Regions from separate parts of the Micromonospora nigra genome, predicted to be linked through region 3. Evidence: riboswitches for the same ligand, from Rfam matches in the RefSeq annotation. Region 3 holds a riboswitch; each other region holds the start of a gene.
The links. A riboswitch is a leader RNA that binds a small molecule or an ion and turns the genes downstream of it on or off. The one in region 3 is predicted to bind cyclic di-AMP.
Positions count from the first base shown of each region.

Region 1: it holds a riboswitch for cyclic di-AMP, as region 3 does, so the genes downstream of both, GA0070616_RS22105 (C39 family peptidase) here and GA0070616_RS05600 (coiled-coil domain-containing protein) in region 3, are expected to answer to the same signal.
Region 2: it holds a riboswitch for cyclic di-AMP, as region 3 does, so the genes downstream of both, GA0070616_RS14975 (coiled-coil domain-containing protein) here and GA0070616_RS05600 (coiled-coil domain-containing protein) in region 3, are expected to answer to the same signal.
Region 4: it holds a riboswitch for cyclic di-AMP, as region 3 does, so the genes downstream of both, GA0070616_RS13060 (C40 family peptidase) here and GA0070616_RS05600 (coiled-coil domain-containing protein) in region 3, are expected to answer to the same signal.

Region 1 is NZ_FMHT01000003.1:5,034,237-5,039,153, forward strand. Features, by position in the region: gene GA0070616_RS22085 (polysaccharide pyruvyl transferase family protein) at 1-187, opposite strand, end outside; gene GA0070616_RS22090 (acyltransferase family protein) at 393-1,490, shown strand; gene GA0070616_RS22095 (hypothetical protein) at 1,584-2,057, shown strand; gene GA0070616_RS22100 (hypothetical protein) at 2,264-3,016, shown strand; cyclic di-AMP (ydaO/yuaA leader) riboswitch at 3,302-3,442, shown strand; gene GA0070616_RS22105 (C39 family peptidase) at 3,667-4,527, shown strand; gene GA0070616_RS22110 (CDP-glycerol glycerophosphotransferase family protein) at 4,722-4,917, opposite strand, start outside.
Region 2 is NZ_FMHT01000003.1:3,478,705-3,483,621, reverse strand. Features, by position in the region: gene GA0070616_RS14990 (DUF305 domain-containing protein) at 1-129, opposite strand, end outside; gene GA0070616_RS14985 (hypothetical protein) at 206-724, opposite strand; gene GA0070616_RS14980 (YibE/F family protein) at 1,190-2,536, shown strand; cyclic di-AMP (ydaO/yuaA leader) riboswitch at 2,703-2,833, shown strand; gene GA0070616_RS14975 (coiled-coil domain-containing protein) at 2,838-3,851, shown strand; gene GA0070616_RS14970 (carbonic anhydrase) at 3,925-4,629, opposite strand; gene GA0070616_RS14965 (helix-turn-helix transcriptional regulator) at 4,841-4,917, shown strand, end outside.
Region 3 is NZ_FMHT01000003.1:1,402,202-1,407,118, reverse strand. Features, by position in the region: gene GA0070616_RS05605 (1-phosphofructokinase family hexose kinase) at 1-505, opposite strand, end outside; gene GA0070616_RS05600 (coiled-coil domain-containing protein) at 611-1,711, opposite strand; cyclic di-AMP (ydaO/yuaA leader) riboswitch at 1,716-1,847, opposite strand; gene GA0070616_RS05595 (cation diffusion facilitator family transporter) at 2,001-2,918, opposite strand; gene GA0070616_RS05590 (HelD family protein) at 2,991-4,917, opposite strand, start outside.
Region 4 is NZ_FMHT01000003.1:3,082,792-3,087,708, forward strand. Features, by position in the region: gene GA0070616_RS13055 (C40 family peptidase) at 1-1,004, shown strand, start outside; cyclic di-AMP (ydaO/yuaA leader) riboswitch at 1,176-1,313, shown strand; gene GA0070616_RS13060 (C40 family peptidase) at 1,326-2,366, shown strand; gene dcd (dCTP deaminase) at 2,455-3,033, opposite strand; gene GA0070616_RS13070 (pyridoxamine 5'-phosphate oxidase family protein) at 3,112-3,645, shown strand; gene GA0070616_RS13075 (zinc metalloprotease) at 3,715-4,719, opposite strand.

The sequences.
Region 1 (4,917 bases), 3.6 Mb from region 3:
CCCGCATGTTGACCGTGAAGCCGTTGGGCGTGATGGTGGCCGCCCGGGTGCCCAGCAGCTTGTGGGCGGCATGGCTGAACACGAGGTTGCCGGCGTTCTCCCCGATGAGGTTGCGCTCGAACGTCTCCTCCGGGGAGTTGACGTCGAAGGGGCCCTTCCGAGCCCGCATCAGGATCCGCTGGTGCATCGTGCCTCCGCCTCTCGTCCGTCGTCCGGGTCCGTCCTGCGCGGCGTGTCCGCGCCGGCACCCCGGGCGGCCTGGGCCGAGCGAGGTCCCGTCTTCTCCGGGCCCCGGAATATTAGGCCACCGGCCGCCCGGCTGACACCTGCCGGTCCGCCCCTGCTGTCCCCGACCGGATCGGGCGTGCCCCACCGACGGTAGGGTGCCGCGAATGACGAGCGCCCCCCTCGCCCTCGCCGAACCGGTTCCGGCGCGGCGGTCCGACGCCCGTCGGCTGCCGTCGCTGACCGGGCTGCGCTGGATCGCCGCCCTGCTGGTGTTCGGCTTCCACGCGGGCACCATGCGGATCATCGCGGACCCGGGTCCGCAGGCCGCGCTGGGCGCGGTCTTCACCCTCGGCCTGTCCGGTGTCCAGTTCTTCTTCATCCTCAGCGGCTTCGTGCTCGTCTGGTCCGCCCGGCCCGGGGACTCCCGGCGCCGGTTCTGGCGCCGCCGGCTCGCCAAGATCTACCCCAACCACCTGCTGCTGTGGGCGCTGGCCCTGGCGGTGGCGTGGTGGTTCGCCGACCCCGTCGACCCGGTCGCCGCGTTGGAGAACCTCCTGCTGGTGCAGGCCTGGGACCCGCGCCCGGGCTACTTCTACAGCATCAACACGGTCAGCTGGTCGCTGTCCTGTGAGCTGTTCTTCTACCTGTGCCTGCCGCTGGTGCTGCCGGTGCTGCACCGCACCCGCTCCGCGGTGCTGTGGACCGTGGTGGTCGCGGTGCCGCTGGTCATCCTGGCCCTGTGGCCGGGGCAGGTGCTGGTGCCGGAGGAGAGCCGCTGGTGGTTCACCCAGGTCTTCCCGCTGGTGCGCTCCACGGAGTTCTGGATGGGCGTGGCCGCCGCCGAACTGATGCGCCGGGGGCACTGGCGGGGGCCGGGACTGCCACTGGCCGGCGTGATCTTCGTCGGCGTCTGGGTGGTGACGTCCCAGTGGGTCCGGGCCGAGCTGTGGGCGGCGGTGCTGTCGGCGGCGTACCTGCTGGTGATCACCGCGGCGGCGCGGGCCGACGTGCGCGGTGACCGCTCGCCGCTGCGCGCCCGGCCGATGGTCTGGCTGGGCGAGGTGTCGTTCGCGTTCTACCTGGTGCACGTCTTCGTGATCATGACGCTGCTCCGGCTCACCGGCGACTGGGGCACCGGCCTGCCCGGGTGGTGGGGGCCGCTCGCCGTGGTGGGCTTCCTGCTGCTCACCCTCGCCCTGGCGGCGCTGCTGCACCGGTACGTCGAGACGCCGATGATGCGGTTGCTGACCGCACGCCGCTGACCCGCGACCGTCCACGCCGGCCGGTCCACGATCGACACCGCCGACACGCCCGGTGGCGGTGCGCGTTGGCGGTGTCGGCGGTAGCGTTGCCGTGTGCTGCCTGTCGCTCTGCGCGTTCCCCTGTGGTGGGTGACGCGCTGGGCCGTGCGGCTGCTGGCCGGTTTCGCCGTCGCCGCCACCTGCACCCTCGGCATCGGGGTGCTGCCCTCCGGGGCCGCCGGTCATCCCGCCCCGGTCGAGATCCGGCCCCCGGTCGACGGGCCCCTGCCCGCCCTCCGGGAGGCTGCTCCCGGAGGGCTCGACTCGCCCGTCGTGCCGGCGCTTCCGTTCGGCGTCTGCCCGTCCGACGTCTGCCCGTCCGACGTCTGCCCGTCCGACGTCTGCCCGGCCGACTCGCACGACGGGCTGACCGCCGGCCCCGTACCGCCCACCCCCGCCGCGATGCGGCCCGCCGGCGCCGGTGCGGCGCTCGCCGGTCGGGTCGACGCGCCGCCCGCCGGGGCGGGTCCGCCGGTCCCCGGTCCGCGCGCCCCGCCGGTCGGTCTGACCCGACCCCGGGCAGCCTGACCTTCGGGTCGCCTGACCTTCGGGGCGGCCTGACCCCCCGGGCTGCCTGACCCCCGGCCGTCCGACCTCGGTCACCCGCCTCCGGGGCCGCCTGACCGCCGCGTTCCGTCGCACCTCACCCGCACCCACCCGGCCGAGCCCACCGGCGCCGCCGGGCCGGGGGCGTCGCCGTCGTCACCCGCACCACCCGTCCGTGAGGTATCGCCATGGAGACCGTGCTCTACCAGTTCCTGATCGAGGTGCCGCAGGCCGCCGCCATCTGGTCGGCCCTGCTCGTCGTCGCGCTGGGCGTGCTCACCGCCCTGGTCGCCCGCCCCGAAGCCACCACACCGGCCGAGCCGACCGCCGGCGCCGACGAGGCGGCACAGGAGGCCGCAGACCTGCGCCGGTACGCCGGAGAGGTGGCCGTCGCCGCTGCCGGGGCGGCCCGGACCGCCCGTCGACGGCGCGACGCCTGGCGGGCCGCCCAGGAGGACCTGGACCGGGCCTGGCGGGCCTACGACCGGGCGGAGACCGCCGCCCGGCGCCTCGCCGGGACCACCGCGCTGCCCACCCCGAGGACCCCGCACACCCCCGCCGAGTACGCCGCCCGGGAGCGGTGGCTGCACCACGCCGCGATGGCCGCCCACTGGCGCGGGGACCTGTCAGCCAGCCAGCTCAGCGACGTGTTCGGGCGGCGGGCCGGCTGGGACCCGCGCCGGCACCCCGCCGAGCAGGAGGTCGTCCTCGCCCGCGCCGTGCGCGACCACCTGTCGGCGGCGTACCGGAGCGCGGCGGAGCGTGAGCGGGCGGCGTGGCGCGCCGCGGAGGTCGCCGTCGACGCGGCCCGCGCCCTGACCACGGAGGCGTACGCCGCGGCCGTTCGGCTGCGGCCCGCCCCGGTGCCGGCCGTGCGGGTTCCCGGGGCGCAACGCCGTCCCGTTGCGGCGGCCCGCTGGCGGCCGGCCGGGGTGGGCTGACCGACCGGAATCCGGTGAGCCCGGTCACGTGGCGGCGAAACGGATTCCGGGCTCGTTCCGGCACATCGCGCCCGGGGATTGCGCACCCTTTCCGGCGACCGTTCCGGATGTCGCCCTCTGGTGCCGTCACCGGGTCTGGCCCCATCGAGCACCGGCAGTGCGCCAATGTCCGGAAAATTGCCGGCCGGAAAGATGTTTACGCAGCTCAGCAGGGGTTGGCAGGGTCCGAACCCGGCCAGTAGGGTCGGCGCGTCCGGTGCGGTAACCGATCGCAGATGGCGACGCCGCACCGACCCGCTCAATCGTGGAAACACGAACCGGGGACCCACTGCACCACTGGGGTGAATCCGCGAGCCACGGCCGCGGTAGGGCGATCTTCCCGCCCGAATCCGTCAGCTAACCCGGTCGGCGGCTGCGGAAGGAGTTCCAACCCGTGCAGCACCATCACGCCCCCGCATTGTTCCCCCGCCTCCACGGCACCGCGGTGCCCCCACCCGTCGACTCGTCGGCGGGCTGATCCCGGCCACCGCCCCCGCCCGGCACCCCGGGCGAATCCCCGAGTGCACCTGACCGTGCGGACCTCGTCCGCGCGGCGTCCCCGCCTGGCCGGTGACGGCGGCACTCGCCCCGAACCCGTGGAGGAACCCCCTGTGAAGCACCACGTCAAGCGTCAACTCCGTCGGCTCGTCACCGAGCGTCCCCACCAGGTCGTCGCCGGTGCCGCCGCCGCGCTCATGCTGGCCACCGGCACCGGCGCCGCACTGGCGACCGCCGACGAGGCACCGGCCGTCGCAGCCGAGGTACGCGGCGACACCCTCGCCTCCCGCGCCCAGGCCAGCCCCGCCGAGCCGACCGTCCCGGCGGGCAGTGCCACCCCAGCGGCCGAGCCGGGCAGCTCGGCGTCGACGGCCGCGCCGAGCAGCGCCGCGACCACGCCGGCACCGTCGCCGAAGGCCCGCAAGGCCACCGCCGAACCGGACGTCACCCGGAAACCGAAGCCCCCGGCCGCCAAGAGCCTGGACTACGACCACGAGACCCAGAACACGTTCTACAACTGCGGTCCGGCCGCCGTACGGCACGCGCTGAGCGCCGCCGGCATCGCCCGTACCCAGAACGAGCTGGCAGTCCAGCTCGGCACCACCCAGGCCGGCACGAACTCGGCCGAGGACACCACCCGGGTGCTCAACGCCGTCGTCAAGGGCGGCCCGTACCGGACCCGTACGATTCCCGGCGGTGCGGCCACCGCGGAGCAGATGGACCGGCTCCAGGCCGACGTCGTCAAGGCCATCACCGGCGGCCGGGGCGTCGTGGTGAACGTCGCCGGCACCGCCACCGACACCGACGGCGGCTGGCACTCGTTCCCGGGCGGCCACTACGTCGCGGTGATCGGCTACTCCGACGAGGGGCGGCTGGTGAAGATCGCCGACTCGGCGGACCCGGCGGCCCCGTCGTACTGGCTGACCACCATCGACCTGGCGCACTGGGCGGCCACCCGCGGCTACTCCGCCTGACCGCCGAACGACGTCACGGGCGCCGGCTCCGCGAGGGGCCGGCGCCCGCCGTCGTGTCCCGCCCGGTCGCGGCCCCCATCGGGCCGGGACAGCGCGTCAGGTCGCGGGCGCCGCGGGGACAGCGCGTCAGGTCGTGGGCGCCGCGGTGACAACGCGTCAGGTCGCGGGGGCTGCCGGGCCAAGGAGGGACAGCGTCAGGCGGTGGGGGACAGGGGGGCCGCGGGTCGCCCGGCGTCGGCCTGCCCGCGCGGCGCGGGTAGCGTCGAGGGGCCGTCGAGTTCCCGCCGCGCGGCCGACAGGAACGCCTCGGCGTACGACTCGACGGGGAAGTCGCCCAGGTAGCGGCGGCGGGTCTCCCACCGGGCCGGAGCGAGCGGATCGGTGTCCAGC
Region 2 (4,917 bases), 2.1 Mb from region 3:
GGTCGTGCCGGAGCCGGCCGTGTCGTGCATCGGGGAGTCGTGGTCGTCGCCGCCGCAGGCGGACAGGGTCAGGGCGACGGTCAGGGCCGCGCCGGCCAGCAGGGCGCGGCGCACGGTGGTACGGATCATCGTGGACTGCCTTCCGGGTATCGGAACATGGGTAGGACGAGGGGACGCGGACCGGGTGGATCCGCGTCGGGGCGTCCTATCTACGCAGCACCGACACCGTGGCGATGCGGAGGCCCACCGGGCTGGGCGGCGCGCGGGGCACCGGGCCGACCCGGCCGCGGCGGCCGGTGGACACGGCGGCGGGTGACCGGCGGGCCGTGATCAGCACAGCGAGCAGCAGCGGCACCGCCAGCGCACCCAGCACCGCCAGGCAGGCCCCCCAGCCGGGCAGGTCGCCGTTCCCGTCGCCCCCGCCGGCCGGGGAGGCCGCCTCGGGGTGTCCGGCGCGCGTGCCGCCGGTCCCGAGGTCCGTCCCCGCGCCGCGGTCGTGGATGGCGGGGTGGGGCCGGTCCGCCGTGGCGGGGGCCACCGAGGGCGGCGTCAGGTCACCGACGGCCGCCGGGATCGCGGCGGCGTGCGCCACGGAATGCTTGTGGTGGTCGCTCGCCGCGGCGTGCGCGTCGTGGCCGATGGTGTGCATCGCGGTGAGGCCGACGAGGGTGCCGGCCAGCAGCAGTGGTCGAACCCACCGCTGCGCCGCCGCCATCGTCCACACCCGATAACGGTAACCGGCGGACCGGCCCCACCAGCGCAGGGGCGACGGTTCGTCACCGAACGTACCCGGCCGGTGACGCCGGACCAGTGCGACCCTGGACGGCTCGGCCGCCGCCGAGGCGGAGACCGGCGGGGTACGCGCCACCGGTGAGTGGACCAGCCGGCCGACGGGCCCCGGCGCGTCGCCACCGCGTGCCTCGCCACCTGCGGTCCGATAGCGGGGTGGCTACCATTCGCAGCGATGGCCCGCCGAGACCACACCAGTGCGGCCCGCGTACGCCGCCGGCCCCCCAGCCCGCCGACGGCCGTCGGCGGCGGCTCCCGGCCACCCCCTCCCGTCGCGGCGCGTGGTCACATCGTCACGGCCGGAGAGTCCCGGTCGGCCGCCACGGCCCCGTTCCGGTCGTGCTGAACCGGAACGGCCCGCCGACACGTACTCCGCTCTGAACTCGTTGGGAGACACCGCATGGGCGCCGACCACAGCCGTCACGCCCCGCCGACCCCGCCCGGGGTGCGGCGGGTACTCGTCGCGACGGTGCTCCCCCTCGTTGTCGCCACCCTGGTCGCCGCCCTGGTGCTGTGGCCCCGCGACGCCCCCCGACCCGACCCGGGGCAGGACGCGCCACGCCACCACGGCACGGTCACCCGGGTGGTCACCGAGCCCTGCCCGCCGACCCCGGAGTCCCCGGAGGGCACCCCGGCGGGCAGCCAGGGGCCGTGCGGCACGGTCACGGTGCGGGTGGACGACGGCCCCGACGCCGGACAGCAGGTCGAGACATCGATCCCGACCGGGCCCGGCGCTCCCCGGGTCGAGGTGGGCGACGAGATCGTCCTGGTCACGCTGACCGATCCGGCCGACCCGACGGTGAGCAGCTACCACATCGCCGCACACCAGCGCGGCACCCCGCTGATCTGGCTCGGGGTGCTGTTCGCCGCCGCGATCGTGGCCTTCGGGCGGTGGCGCGGCCTGGCCGCACTGGCCGGACTGGCGGCCAGCTTCGCCATCCTGCTCACCTTCGTGCTGCCCGCGATCAGCGCCGGCCAGTCGCCGCTGCTGGTCGCCGTCGTCGGCGCCGCACTGATCATGTTCGTGGTGCTCTACCTGACCCACGGCGTGTCGGGGCAGACCTCCGTGGCGGTACTGGGGACACTGGCGAGCCTGGTGCTGACCGGGCTGCTCGGCCTCGCCGCCACGGCGGCCACCCACCTCACCGGGTTCGGCACCGAGGACGCCACGACGCTGTCCTTCTTCCAGGCCGACGTCGACCTGCACGGCCTGCTGCTGGCCGGCATCATCATCGGCTCGCTGGGCGTGCTCGACGACGTCACGGTGACCCAGGCCGCCACGGTGAGCGAACTGGCCCACGCCAACCCCGGCTACTCCCGGCGCCAGCTCTACCAGGCCGCGACGCGGGTCGGGCGGGCCCACGTCGCCTCGGTGGTCAACACCATCGTGCTGGCGTACGCGGGCGCCTCGCTGCCGCTGCTGCTCCTGCTCACCGCGGACTCCCGCGCGGTGGGCCAGATCCTGACCAGCGAGTTCCTGGCGCAGGAGATCGTACGCAGCACCGTGGCGACGCTCGGGCTGATCGCCGCCGTTCCCCTGACGACGGCCCTGGCCGCCGTGGTCACCCGGGCGGGCCGGGACCGGGCCGCCACCGACGAGGCACCGCCCTCTCCCGAGGTTCCCCGGCCGGGCACGGGCCGGGCCGAGGCGCTGCGGGCGCTCAGCGCCCCACGCGGCACCCCCACGTCCACCGCCACCCGATCCGGGTGGCCCGATCCGGACAGGAGCACGGACACCGCATGGTGACACTCCTCAGCGTGACCGTCCCGACGGGTGAGGCTGATAACCACGTCACTGGTCACCCACCGCGATTACGAAATGACGCATTTAGTCGGCATCGGGACGTAGATCCCTCGGGGGACCGTCCGGTAACCTCGCTGCCGGTCACCGCCGAAGGCGCACTCCGGCGCCTGCGGTGCCACCGCCCAATCGCCGCGAGGCGAGCCGGGGAACCAGGTACGTGGGGTGAATCCGCGCCAGCGGTAGGGGCCGCTTCCGTCCCGAACCCGTCAGCTAACCCGGTCGGCGGTCGATGGAAGGGATCACAGTGACGGCACCCCTACGCCGCTGGTTGACGCCTGTGGTGGCCGTGTTCGCCGCCTTCGCCGTCTTCGCCGGCCCTCTCCCGGCGTCGGCCGAGCCCACCCCTCCCAAGCCCCAGCAGCACGACGACGACCCGCCGATGCTCAACGAGCTGATCGAGGCGACGAACCGGGACTTCAGCAAGGCCAAGAGCAGGCTGGAGAAGTCCAAGAAGCGCCAGCTGGAGTTCGCCCTGGAGGTGAGCCGCGCGCAGGCCGACCTGGACGCGCTGGCCCCGCAGGTGAGGGAGATCGCCGCGCAGTCGTACCGGACGGGCCGGGTCGGCGCGGTGGCCATGCTGCTGCAGAGCACCGCCCCCGACTCGTTCGTCGAGCGGGCCTCCGCCCTCGACGAGCTGAACCTGGTCAACGCCAAGCGGCTGGCGCGGGTCAACGAGGCCAGGAACCGGGCGGAGCAGGCCAAGCTGGCCCTCGACGCCGAGGTTCGCGAGCAGCAGAAGCTGACCAACGAGATCGCCCGCAAGAAGCGCGACGCGGAGAAGTCACTGAATCTGGTGGGTGGCTACAGCGTCACGGGCGGCAAGGTCGACGCCACCTCGCCGGTCGCCGCCGTCGCACCGGGGCGCAGCGCGGACGGCGACTGGCGGGCCGAGTCGTGCAGCAAGAACGACCCCACCACCTCGGGCTGCATCACCCCGCGCACCCTGCACATGTACAACGAGGTGCGGAAGGCCGGTTTCAAGCGGTTCGTCGGCTGCTACCGCCCCGGTGGCCCGTGGGAGCACCCGAAGGGCCGGGCCTGCGACTGGTCGTTGCAGAACAGCGGCTTCCGGCCCTGGTACAACGACGACACCCGGATCTACGGCAACAACCTGGCGGCCTTCCTGGTGCGCAACGCCGACCGGCTGGGCGTCTACTACGTGATCTGGAACCGGCAGATCTGGTTCCCGGCGACCGGCTGGTCGTCGTACAGCGGGCCGTCGAACCACACCGACCACGTGCACGTGTCACTGCTCTGAGCACGGCGCGCAGACCCGGCGAGGGCCGCCCCACCGACCGGTGGGGCGGCCCTCGATCCGTGTCGGGGTCGGCTCAGGCGACCGCGCCGGCCGGCTCGACCGCGAGGTCGACCGGTTCGCCCGCGACGGCGCGTACCTCGCCGGCCGCCAGCCGGTACGACATGCCGACCACGGCGCAACGGCCGGCGGTCACCTCGGCGGCGAGCACGGCGGACGCGCCCAGCATCGCCTCGACGGTCTGCGCGATGTGGATGTCGACGATCCCGTCCAGGTCCGTCACGCCCTGCGCCTGCGCCCGGTGCAGGCTGGGCACCACGGCGTCGACGACGGCCCGCAGGTGGCCGGCCGGGGTCGTGCCGGTGGTGAGCGCCGCTCGGGCCGCCTGGACGGCACCGCACGAGTCGTGACCGAGCACCACCACCAATGGCGTTCCCAGGACGGTCACGGCGTACTCGACGCTGCCCAGCACCTCGGGGCCGATGGTGTGACCCGCGGTACGGACGACGAACAGGTCGCCGAGCCCCCGGTCGAAGATGATCTCGGCGGCCAGCCGGGAGTCCGAGCAGCCGACGATCACCGCGAAGGGGTGCTGCCCGTCGGCGACGGCCGTGCGGTGGACGGCGTCCTGGTTGGGGTGGCGAGGGGTGCCCGTGACGAACCGGCGGTTACCGGCCCGCAGTTCGGCCAGCGCACGACTCGGTGTGGTCGGGGCGTCGGACGCCCCGACGGACTCGCGTTCGGGTCCGGGCTGCGTGCCCGGCGATCCGGGTAGGTCCATCCGGCTCACCTCGTCTGTCGACGTGACCTGTCAGTCCCGGCCGACGCTGGACGCGGGCTGTCCCCACAGTCACACGCACGGTGAGGCACGTCAAGAGATACGTGATACGCACTTCATATGTTTCCGGATCGTTGCCCGTCGGCTCGGCGGCTGCCCCGTTCGGGCGGGATGCGGCAGGAAAAAGCCGAAGCACGGGCCATACGATGACGACATGGCGACCAACGACGAAAACGGCCGCACCCGGAACTGGACGTTCCTCACCAACCACGCACACGTCCTGCTCGCCAT
Region 3 (4,917 bases):
GGCTGCCGTTGGCGCCGAGGTCGGCGGCGAACCGGCGGTAGAGGTCCGCCGGCACGAGGGAGGGCTCGTTGGGGCCACTGAGCACACTGACCGCCGCCCGCAGTCCCTCGCCGAGCGCCAGGTTGTAGAGATCGTCCAGTTCGTGGCGGCTCAGCGGCTGGCCGGGCACGTCCACGACCTCGCGGCGGGAGCCCGCGCGCCGGTCGTGCACGTACCCGCCGCTGCCGGAGTCGCGCAGCACCACCTTCAGGTCCACGCCCTCGCTCACCAGCAGGGGGTGCAGGACCTGCCCGATCTCGCCGCCGAGGGCGGTGCAGAGCACCACGTCGACCCCGAGCGACATGATCATCCGGGCCTGCCACACGCCCTGCCCGCCCGGGTGCAGGTGCAGTTCGGGCACGTCGCTCGGCTGGTCCACCGTGACGGTGAGCCGGGGCGTCGGGGCGAAGACCATGACGTGGTCACCCACGGTCGGTTCCGATCGGTGGGTCTGGTCGACTGCCATCTGCCGACCGTAACCAACCGACCGGCGCTCCGCCGGACGTCGGGTCCGACGCGCCGCACGAGGCCCGGGAGCCCTCACCGGCAGCTCCCGGGCCTCGTGCGGGGGTCAGTACACCGACAGGTGCACGTGGTTGGTGTGGTCGCTCGACGGGTCCCCGTTGGCCCCGCTGTACGACTTCCAGCCGCTGCTGGGCAGCCAGATCTGCCTGTACCAGATCACGTAGAGCACGGCGAGCCGGTTGGCGTTGTTGACGTAGAACGCCGCCAGGTTGTTGCCGTACGTGCGGTCGCCGCCGGTGGCGTCCCCGCCGAACCCGTTCTTCTGGGCCGCGAAGTCGCAGGCCCGGCCCTTGGGGTGCTCGCCGGAGCCGCCCGGCCGGTAGCAGGAGACGTACCGGGTGAACCCGGCCGCCTTGGCCTGGTTGAGCGCGTGCAGGGTGCGGGGGGTGATGCAGCCGTTGGCCGGCGTGGGGTCGTTCACGCTGCACGACTCGGCCGGCCACGATCCGTCGGAGTTGCGGGGTGCCGGCTTGGCCTTGGCCGTGGAGGTGCTCCGGCCGCTCCTGCTGCCGCCGTCGTCGGCTCTGGCCGCCGCCGCCGCCTTCTCCTTCTCCTTCTGGTTGGCCACGGTCAACGCCTTCTCGGCCTGCTCCTTGCGCCTGGCCATGACGGCGACCTGTTTGCGCTGCTCGCGGATCTCGCCGTCGAGGGCGGTCTTGGTGCGGACCGCCTCGTCACGGGTCTGCTGGAGTTCGCGCAGCGCCCGGTCCTCGTTGGCGGCCACCGCGTCGAGCGCCGCCGCGCGATCCATGAAGCCGGCGGGGGAGTCGCTCTTGAGCAGCGCCGACGCGGCGGAGAGTCCACCCGAGCGGTACGCCTGGGCCGCGATCTCGCCGACCTTGGTGCTGCGTTCGGCGAGCTGCGCCTCGGTGGCGGTGAGGTGGGTGGCCAACTCGCGTTGACGTTGGACGGAGCTGTCGAGGGCCCGCTTGGCGTCGAGGTAGCCCTTGCTCGCGGCCTCGAGCTGGGCCCGCAGGGCGGGGGTGCCACCCTCGTCGCCCGGGTCGGACGGGGCCGCGAGGAACCCGGCGCGTGGTGCCGCCGTGGCCGGAGCCACCGGGGCGATCGCGACGCCGAGAGCGAGCGTCGCAACGATCAGGGCCGCCGTCCGGGCGGCGCGTCGTCTGACTGGTGCCACTACTGGCATGCACGTGTCCTTCCGTCAGCCGCCGACCGGGTTAGCTGACGGGTTCGGGACGGAAGATCCCTACCGCATGCGCGGATGCACCCCAGGAACATGGTTCCCCGGTTCGCCGTCGTCGGCGATTAGGCGGCGGCCGCCGCCGGCACCGTTGGGTGCCGCCTGGCGGGGGCCGGGTCTGAGAGTACCGGTGCTCCTGTGACTGGTGCAGCACCTGTGACGGTACGTACGCGGGCTATCACGGGCAAATCCGGCATGAGTGCACAATACACTCCACCATTCACTCGTGTGCTCATTACCACTCCACCGTCCCGCAGGCCCCGGGCGACGCGCCGGGCTCGATCTGCAGCGTCGCGTGCTCGATGCGGAAGTCCTCCCGCAGGGCGGTGCGCGCGGCGGTCAGCACCGCCCCGACCTCGGCGTCCGGGGCCATGGTGAGGTGCGCCGAGGCCACCTCCATGCCGGAGGTGAGCGTCCAGACGTGCAGGTCGTGCACCTCGGCCACCCCGGGCACCGCTGCCAGCCGGTCGTGCACCGCCGTGACCTGGAGGTGCTCCGGGGCCGCCTGCACGAGGATGCGCACCGCCGCCCGGCCGAGCCGCCAGGTGCGGGGGAGGATGAACAGGCCGATCCCGACGGCCACCAGGGGGTCTGCCCACCACCAGTCGGTGACGGCGATCAGCAGCGCCGCCGCGATCACGCCGAGGGAGCCGAGCAGGTCGCCCAGCACCTCCAGGTAGGCCCCGCGCAGGTTGATGCTCTCCTTGGCCCCCGGGCGCAGCAGGGCGAAGGCGACCACGTTGGCGAGCAGACCGAGCACCGCCACCACCAGCATCGGCCCGGCCGGCACCTCGACCGGGTCGCCGAACCGGCGGACCGCCTCGACCAGCACGTAGACGGCGACGCCGGAGAGCAGTACGGCGTTGGCCAGCGCGGCGAGCACCTCCAGCCGGTAGAGGCCGAAGGTGCGTTGCGGATCCGCCGCCGCCCGTCGGGTGGCGGCGACGGCGGCCAGGGCCATCCCGATGCCGAGCACGTCGGTGAACATGTGGCCGGCGTCGGAGAGCAGGGCCAGCGAACCGGTTTGCAGGGCGGCCACGGCCTCGACCACCATCAGCGTGGCGAGCAGGGCGAACGCCGCCCAGAGCCGCCCCGCGTGGCGGTGCGCGGCGTTGGCGACCGCGCCGTGGTGATGGTCATGACCCGCGCCCACGCAGACACCCTCCGTCACCTGTCGGGATCGGAGCACAATCTATGCTCACATCGCTATGTATGCAAGTGAAGTTCAGGTGACCGGGTCGACCGTGGTGAGCCGCTGGGTGGCCCGGGACAACGCCACGTAGAGCGTCCGGATCCCCGAACCCGGATCCGCCCGGATCTCTCCCGGGGCCACCAGCACGACCCCGTCGTACTCCATGCCCTTGGCCTCCAGGCTGGTCACCACCTGCAACCGCGACCCGCCGAGCGCGCCCAGCCAGGCCGCGACCTCGTCGCGACGCGGCACCGGCGTGACCACCCCGACCGTGCCCTCCACCTCGGCCAGCAGTGCGCTCGCCGCCGCGATCACCGTGGTGGACAACTCGTCGGCCCCGACCGTCAGGCGGACCGGCTCGATCCCCGTCGACCGCACGGCCGTGGGCAGCGGCAGGTCGGGGTAGAGGCGACGGATCTCCGCCGCCGCCACCGCGAAGATCTCCGCCGAGTTCCGGTAGTTCGTGGTCAGCGTGAAGTGGTGCCTCCGGCGTCGGCCCAACGCCTGGTCCCGTGCCCGGGTCAGCTCCTCCGGGTCGCCCGTCCAGGCCGTCTGCGCCGGGTCGCCCACCACCGTCCAGGACGCCAGCCGCCCCCGCCGGCCGATCATCCGCCACTGCATCGGCGAGACGTCCTGCGACTCGTCCACCACCACGTGGGCGTACTCCCGGTAGTCCTCCGGGCGCTGCCGGGCCGCCTCCCGGGCGGCCCGCTGGCGGTCGGCGAAGGTGCTCAACTCGCGGACGCCGCCGGCCAGCCGGAACGGATCCCGCTTCGGCCTCGCCGGCCGCACCGGCTGGCCGAGCAGCGCGTCCAGCTCGTCGAGCAGCGCCACGTCGGCGACCGTGAGCCCGTCGACGGCCAACCGTCCGTACGCCTGCTGCACCAGCCGGATCTCCGCGCCGGACAGGATCCCGCCCGCGTACCGGCGCAGCCGATCCGGGCGGGCCAGCCAGCCCAGCACATGGCGGGGGTGCAGCCGGGGCCACCACGCCCTGAGGAAGTCCCGGAAGTCCGCCCGGTCGATCAGCTCGTCCTCGAAGGCGCGCTGCTCGGGCAGCCGGGGAACCGCCAACCGGCGGGCCTGGGCGTACAACGCGGCCAGCACCCCGTCGAAACCCGCCCGGCGCACCTCGTTGCGGCGCGCCCCGCGCGGCAACGCCCGGTCCCGGATCGCGTCCAGCTCGGCCCGCTCCAGCCGCAGCAGCTGCCCCCGGTAGAGCAGCCGCAGCTCGCCCGGGCCGTCCGGCACCGCGTCGCGGGTGGCGCGCTCCAGCACCCGCCGCATCCGCAGCGATCCCTTGACCGCCGCCACCTCGGGCGGATCGGTGCGGGTGGCGGTGAACCCGGGGAAGAGGCTGCCCAGCGAGTGCAGGGTGGCCGTGTCCTCACCCAGCGAGGGCAGCACCGAGGCGATGTACTCCACGAACACCGACGAGGGGCCGACCACCAGGATGCCGCCGCCGGCGTACCGGCTGCGGTCGGAGTAGAGCAGGTACGCCGCGCGGTGCAGCGCCACCGCCGTCTTGCCGGTGCCCGGCCCGCCGGACACGATCGTCACGCCCGAACCGGGGGAGCGGATCGCCTCGTCCTGCTCCCGCTGGATGGTGGCCACGATGTCGCGCATGCCCCGGCCCGTGGCCCGGGACAGGGTGGCCAGCAGGGCCCCGTCGCCCACCACCGCCATGTCCGGCGGTGCGGCGGCCGGGTCGAGCAGGTCGTCCTCGATCCGGGTGACCCGCTCCCCGCGGGACTGGATCGTGCGGCGGCGCACCACGCCCAGCGGCTGCGCCGGGGTGGCCTGGTAGAACGCCGCGGCGGCCGGGGCCCGCCAGTCCACCACCAGGGTGGCGGCGTCGGTGTCGCGGATGCCGAGCCGGCCCACGTGCAGCACCTGCCCGTCGTGCCGATCGAGCCGGCCGAAGACCAGGCCCTCGTACTCGGCGTCCAGGGTGTGGCGA
Region 4 (4,917 bases), 1.7 Mb from region 3:
CAGCCGTGCCCCCTCATCGTCGTGGCCCGAAGCGGAACACCCGACCGGGTGGCCTGCGCCGCGCCGCCCGTGCGCTGCTCGTCCTCGCCGCCGCCGTCGCTGTCGGCGCTGGCGTGCTCGCCGCGCCCGCTCACGCCGAACCCACGGTCGACGAGATCGAGGCGCAGATCGACAAGGAGTGGCGCAAGCTCGAACCGACCATCGAGCAGTACAACAAGGTGCGCTCGGAGCTGAGGGTCAACCGCAAGAAGGCGGCCGACCTGGAGAAGAAGATCGAGCCCCTGGCCCTGGAGGCCGAACTGGCGATGAACCGGGTGGGCAGCCTCGCCTCCCGCTACTACGTCAACGGGCCCTCGCAGGAGATCAGCGCACTGCTGCTCAACGCCAACCCGGACACCCTCGGCGAGCAGATGGCGCTGCTCGACCGCCTGGCGGCGCAGGAGCGCCGGCAGATCGACGAGGTGGTGCGCGTCCGGCAGAAGTACGACGACCGCAAGCGCAGCCTCGACGCCCTCATCGCTTCCCAGACCAAGCAGCAGACGGAGCTGGCCGCGAAGCGCAAGCAGATCGAGGCCGACGTCAAGCGCCTGGAGGCGTCGCTGCCGAAGACCACGGTCAAGACGACGAACTGCCCCACCATCAACGGGGTGGTCAGCGAGGCGGCCAGGATCGCGATCCGGACGGCCTGCGCGCAGATCGGCAAGCCGTACGTCTTCGGCACCACCGGCCCGAACACCTTCGACTGCTCCGGCCTGACCCAGTACGCCTACAAGGCGGCCGGCATCTACCTCACCCACTTCACCGGGGCACAGTGGAACGAGGGCAAGGCCATCTCCCGGGCCGACGCCCGCCCCGGTGACCTCGTCTTCTTCTTCAGCGACCTGCACCATGTCGGGCTCTACCTGGGCAACAACCAGATGGTGCACGCCGCGCGGGCCGGCAAGCCGGTGAACGTCTCCAGCATCACCACCATGCCCCTGGCGGGTTTTCGCCGACCCGGCTGACCCGTCACGCAGTGCCGCCCGAAGACCCCCGGTCAAGCGTCCGGGGGTCTTCGCTTCTGTCGGCTATCAGCACGGAGTGTCATCGCGTGAATCCGTTGCGCATCGCCGGTGGTCGTCCCTAACGTGGTCCTCCGTCGGGCCGGTGACCGACCATCCGGCCGGGATGGCGACGGTCCGACACCGCCGAGTCGCTTCCGAGCGAGCCGGGGACCCAGGTTCCCCGGGGTGAATCCGCAGCCGTTGCGGTAGGGCGCCCCCTTCCCGCCCGAACCCGTCAGCTAACCCGGTAGGCGGTCTGAGGAAGAAGGAGTACGGAGCCCGGTGGCACACCATGCCCCGCGGCCACCGTTGACCCGGCCGGCGATCGCCGGCCCGATGACGGCTGCGCCGCGCCCACGCTGGTACCGCTGCACCACCGCACTCGCCGCCCTGCTCGGCGTCGCCGTCGTCCTGACGGCAGGCGCCACCGGGGCCCAGGCCGACCCCACTGTCGCCGACATCGAGCGCCAGATCGACGAGGACTGGAACCGGCTCGAACCCGTCATCGAGAAACACAACGCGACCCGTCAGGACCTCGCCGACCGGCGTCGGGAGGCCGACGACCTGGCCGCCCGCATCGCCCCGCTCCAGCAGCGGGTGGACGAGGCCATGAACCGGGTCGGGCAGCTCGCCGTCCGGGCGTACAAGGGTGAGACCGTCAGCGCCGTGAACGCCCTGCTGGGCGGCCGGTCACCCGCCGAGCTGATCGAACAGCTCGGCCTGCTCGACCGGTACGCCCACCACCAGCAGTCCGACGTCCGGCAGGCCGCCGAGCTGCGCGACGAGCTGGCTGCCGCCAAGGCACCGCTCGACGACGTGATCGCCCAGCTCACCCGCGCCGAGGCGCAGCTGGCGGAACGCAAGCGGCAGATCAACGCAGAGATCGACCGGTTGCAGCGACTGCGGCTGCGCGCGTACGGCAGGGGTGGCGGCGGGCCGCTGCGGCCGGCACCCTGCCCGGCCACCTACCCGGGCGGCCCCGCGGGGGCGGCGGTGTCGTTCGCGTGTGCCCAGATCGGCAAGCCGTACGTGTGGGGGGCCGAGGGACCGCACGCGTTCGACTGCTCGGGGCTGATGCTCGCGGCCTGGGCGAGGGCCGGGGTGTCGCTGCCGCACAACGCCGCGCGGCAGCGACGGGTCACCGCGTCGGTCCGGCGCGGCGAGCTGCGACCGGGCGATCTCGTCTTCTACTACGCCGACCTGCACCACGTCGGCATGTACGTGGGCGGGGGCTGGGTGGTGCACGCCTCCCGCGCCGGGGTGCCGGTGAAGATGAAGAAGCTGAACGACGGCCCGATCCACAGTTTCGGACGACCGGGCTGACGCCGGCCGCGTACCAGAGGACAGGCCCGCGCCGCCGACGGCGCGGGCCGGTCGGCCGCTCGCGGGGCGTGCGTCGGCCGACGGCGGGTCAGCGGGTCGGCCAGGCGCGCCAGTTCTGCCAGGCGCGGCTCGGCGTGGGGCCGCGCTGACCCTGGTAGCGCGAGCCGTAGACCGCCGAGCCGTAGGGGTGTTCGGCGGGCGAGGAGAGCCGGAAGATGCAGAGCTGGCCGATCTTCATGCCCGGCCAGAGGGTGATCGGCAGGTTGGCCACGTTGGACAGTTCCAGCGTCACGTGGCCGGAGAAGCCGGGGTCGATGAAGCCGGCCGTGGAGTGGGTGAGCAGGCCGAGCCGGCCCAGCGAGCTCTTGCCTTCCAGCCGCCCGGCGAGCTGCTCGCCGAGCGAGATGACCTCCAGGGTGGAGGCGAGCACGAACTCGCCCGGGTGCAGCACGAACGGTTCGCCCTCGGGGACCTCGATCGCCGACGTCAGGTCGTCCTGCCGGGTCGCCGGGTCGATGTGCGTGTAGAGGTGGTTGTTGAAGACCCGGAACAGCCGGTCCAGTCGGACGTCGATGCTGGACGGCTGCACCAGGGTGGGCTCGAACGGCTCCAGCGCGAGGGTGCCCGCCTTGATCTCGGAGACCAGGTCCCGGTCGGAGAGCAGCATCGGAACACCATAGCGAGCGGTGTGCGTGACCTGCGTGTCGGACTAGGTCTTCGTACACGTGTTCGATAGGATGTCGGCATGGCTTCCTGGTCCGAGTTCTCCGCTGACGAGCCCCGACTCGCCGAGGGGATCCGCCTTCTCATGCAGCAGTACGGGCCGGGTTTCGGCTACCTGGCCACCGTCCGTGCCGACGGTGGGCCGCGCGTCCACCCGGTCTCGCCGGTGATCACCGACGAGGGTCTGTTCTGCTTCGTCATCGACTCGCCCAAGCGACGCGACCTGGAACGCGACGGCCGCTACGCGCTGCACTCGTTCCCGCCGGAGGAGAGCGACGACGAGGCGTACGTGGCCGGTCGGGCGCGTCCCGTGACCGACCGGGCCCGGGTCGGCCGGCTGGTCGACATCGCCCGCGCCGAGCCGCGCGCCGACTGGCGGCTGTTCGAGTTCACCGTCGAGGTGGCGATGCTCGCCCACCGGGAGCACGGCGTCGCGGGTGGTCCCGGCGACCCCGGCGGCCGGCCCCACGTGCAGGTCTGGCTCGACCCGGCGACCCCGGCGGCCGGCGGCCTGCCACAGCCCGCGTCCGCCGCCCGCCACGTCCGCGCGGCCTGACCCCGCACCCGCCGGTGCCGGCCCCGTCGAGGGAGCCGGCACCGGTGGTACGCGGTCAGAGCTGGCGGGTCACGCCGCGCGGTACGCGTTCCACGCGTTGATCATCCGGGTCGCCTGGCCCGGGGTGAACTGGTACATGCAGGTGTCGTACGAGTAGTCCATGAAGTTGGTGATCGGGTCCAGGCCCGGCGCGGAGCAGGTGTCGCGGCCGGTCGGGCACCCGCTGGCCGGCGACGCCTCCGCAGGGGTGTCCGAGACGCTGTCACCCGAACCGGCGCAGCCGCCCTGGAAGGTGTGGTAGAGGTTCAGCCAGTGACCCACCTCGTGGGTGCCGGTGTCGCCCTGGTTGTAGTTGGTGGCGGTGCCACCCGGCAGCGACTCGCTCAGCACGACCACGCCGTCCATGCTGTTGAGCCGGGTCTGCGGGAAGGTTGCCCAGCCGAGCAGGTTGTTGCTCAGCGCGCCCAGGTAGATGTTGAGGGTGTTCTTGCCGCCGACCCGCAGCTGGGACTTCATCTGCCGCTCGGCCGACGAGCCCTGCCTGATCGGGTACCACGACGAGTTGGTCACCCGGTTGATCCGCTGGAGCGAGAAGGTGAACGCGGTCGACGCGCCGCCGGTGGCCCCGCTGAACGACTCGTTGAGCACCCTGATCTGCGAGTTGACCATGGAGTCGGGGATGTTGCCGCCCGCGCGAGTCGAGTTCCGCTGGATCACGTGCACCACGACCGGGATCGTCACCGACGCGGCGGCGGCCTGGGTGCTGAGGGTGCGCTGGCCGACGCGCTTGGCCTGCACCTGGAGCAGCTCCGCCAGCTCGGTCTCGCGCTGCTGCACCTGGCGGAGGGTCAGCTGGTTCGGGTCGTGCGTCGTACCCGCGCCAGGCCGTGCCCTCGCCAGCGCGTCAGCCGGCTCGCAGACCTCGTCGGCGGCGGAGGCGGCGGTGACTGCGGGGGCGGCCGGGGCGGTGGCGGCCGGCAGCAGGCCGACCGTGGCCACTCCCAGCAGCAGGGCGAACGACGTCGATGCGATGCCGGCGTAGCGCCGGTTCAGCAGGTTGGGACGGAGTCCCATGGGCCCACCTCTTTCTGGACGGCGTGACCGGGGGTGTGTCGCGCCGTGGGGGAAACGTGCAGCAGACGTTACAACCCATCGACACATTTGAGAATGGGCATATGTTGCCGGGATGAAACTTCTGCCGACCGAGGCGAGGCCCTCCAGGTGAGAGGGTGGCCGGGACCGGACACGGCGGCTTCGGGGTGCCTGGGTGCA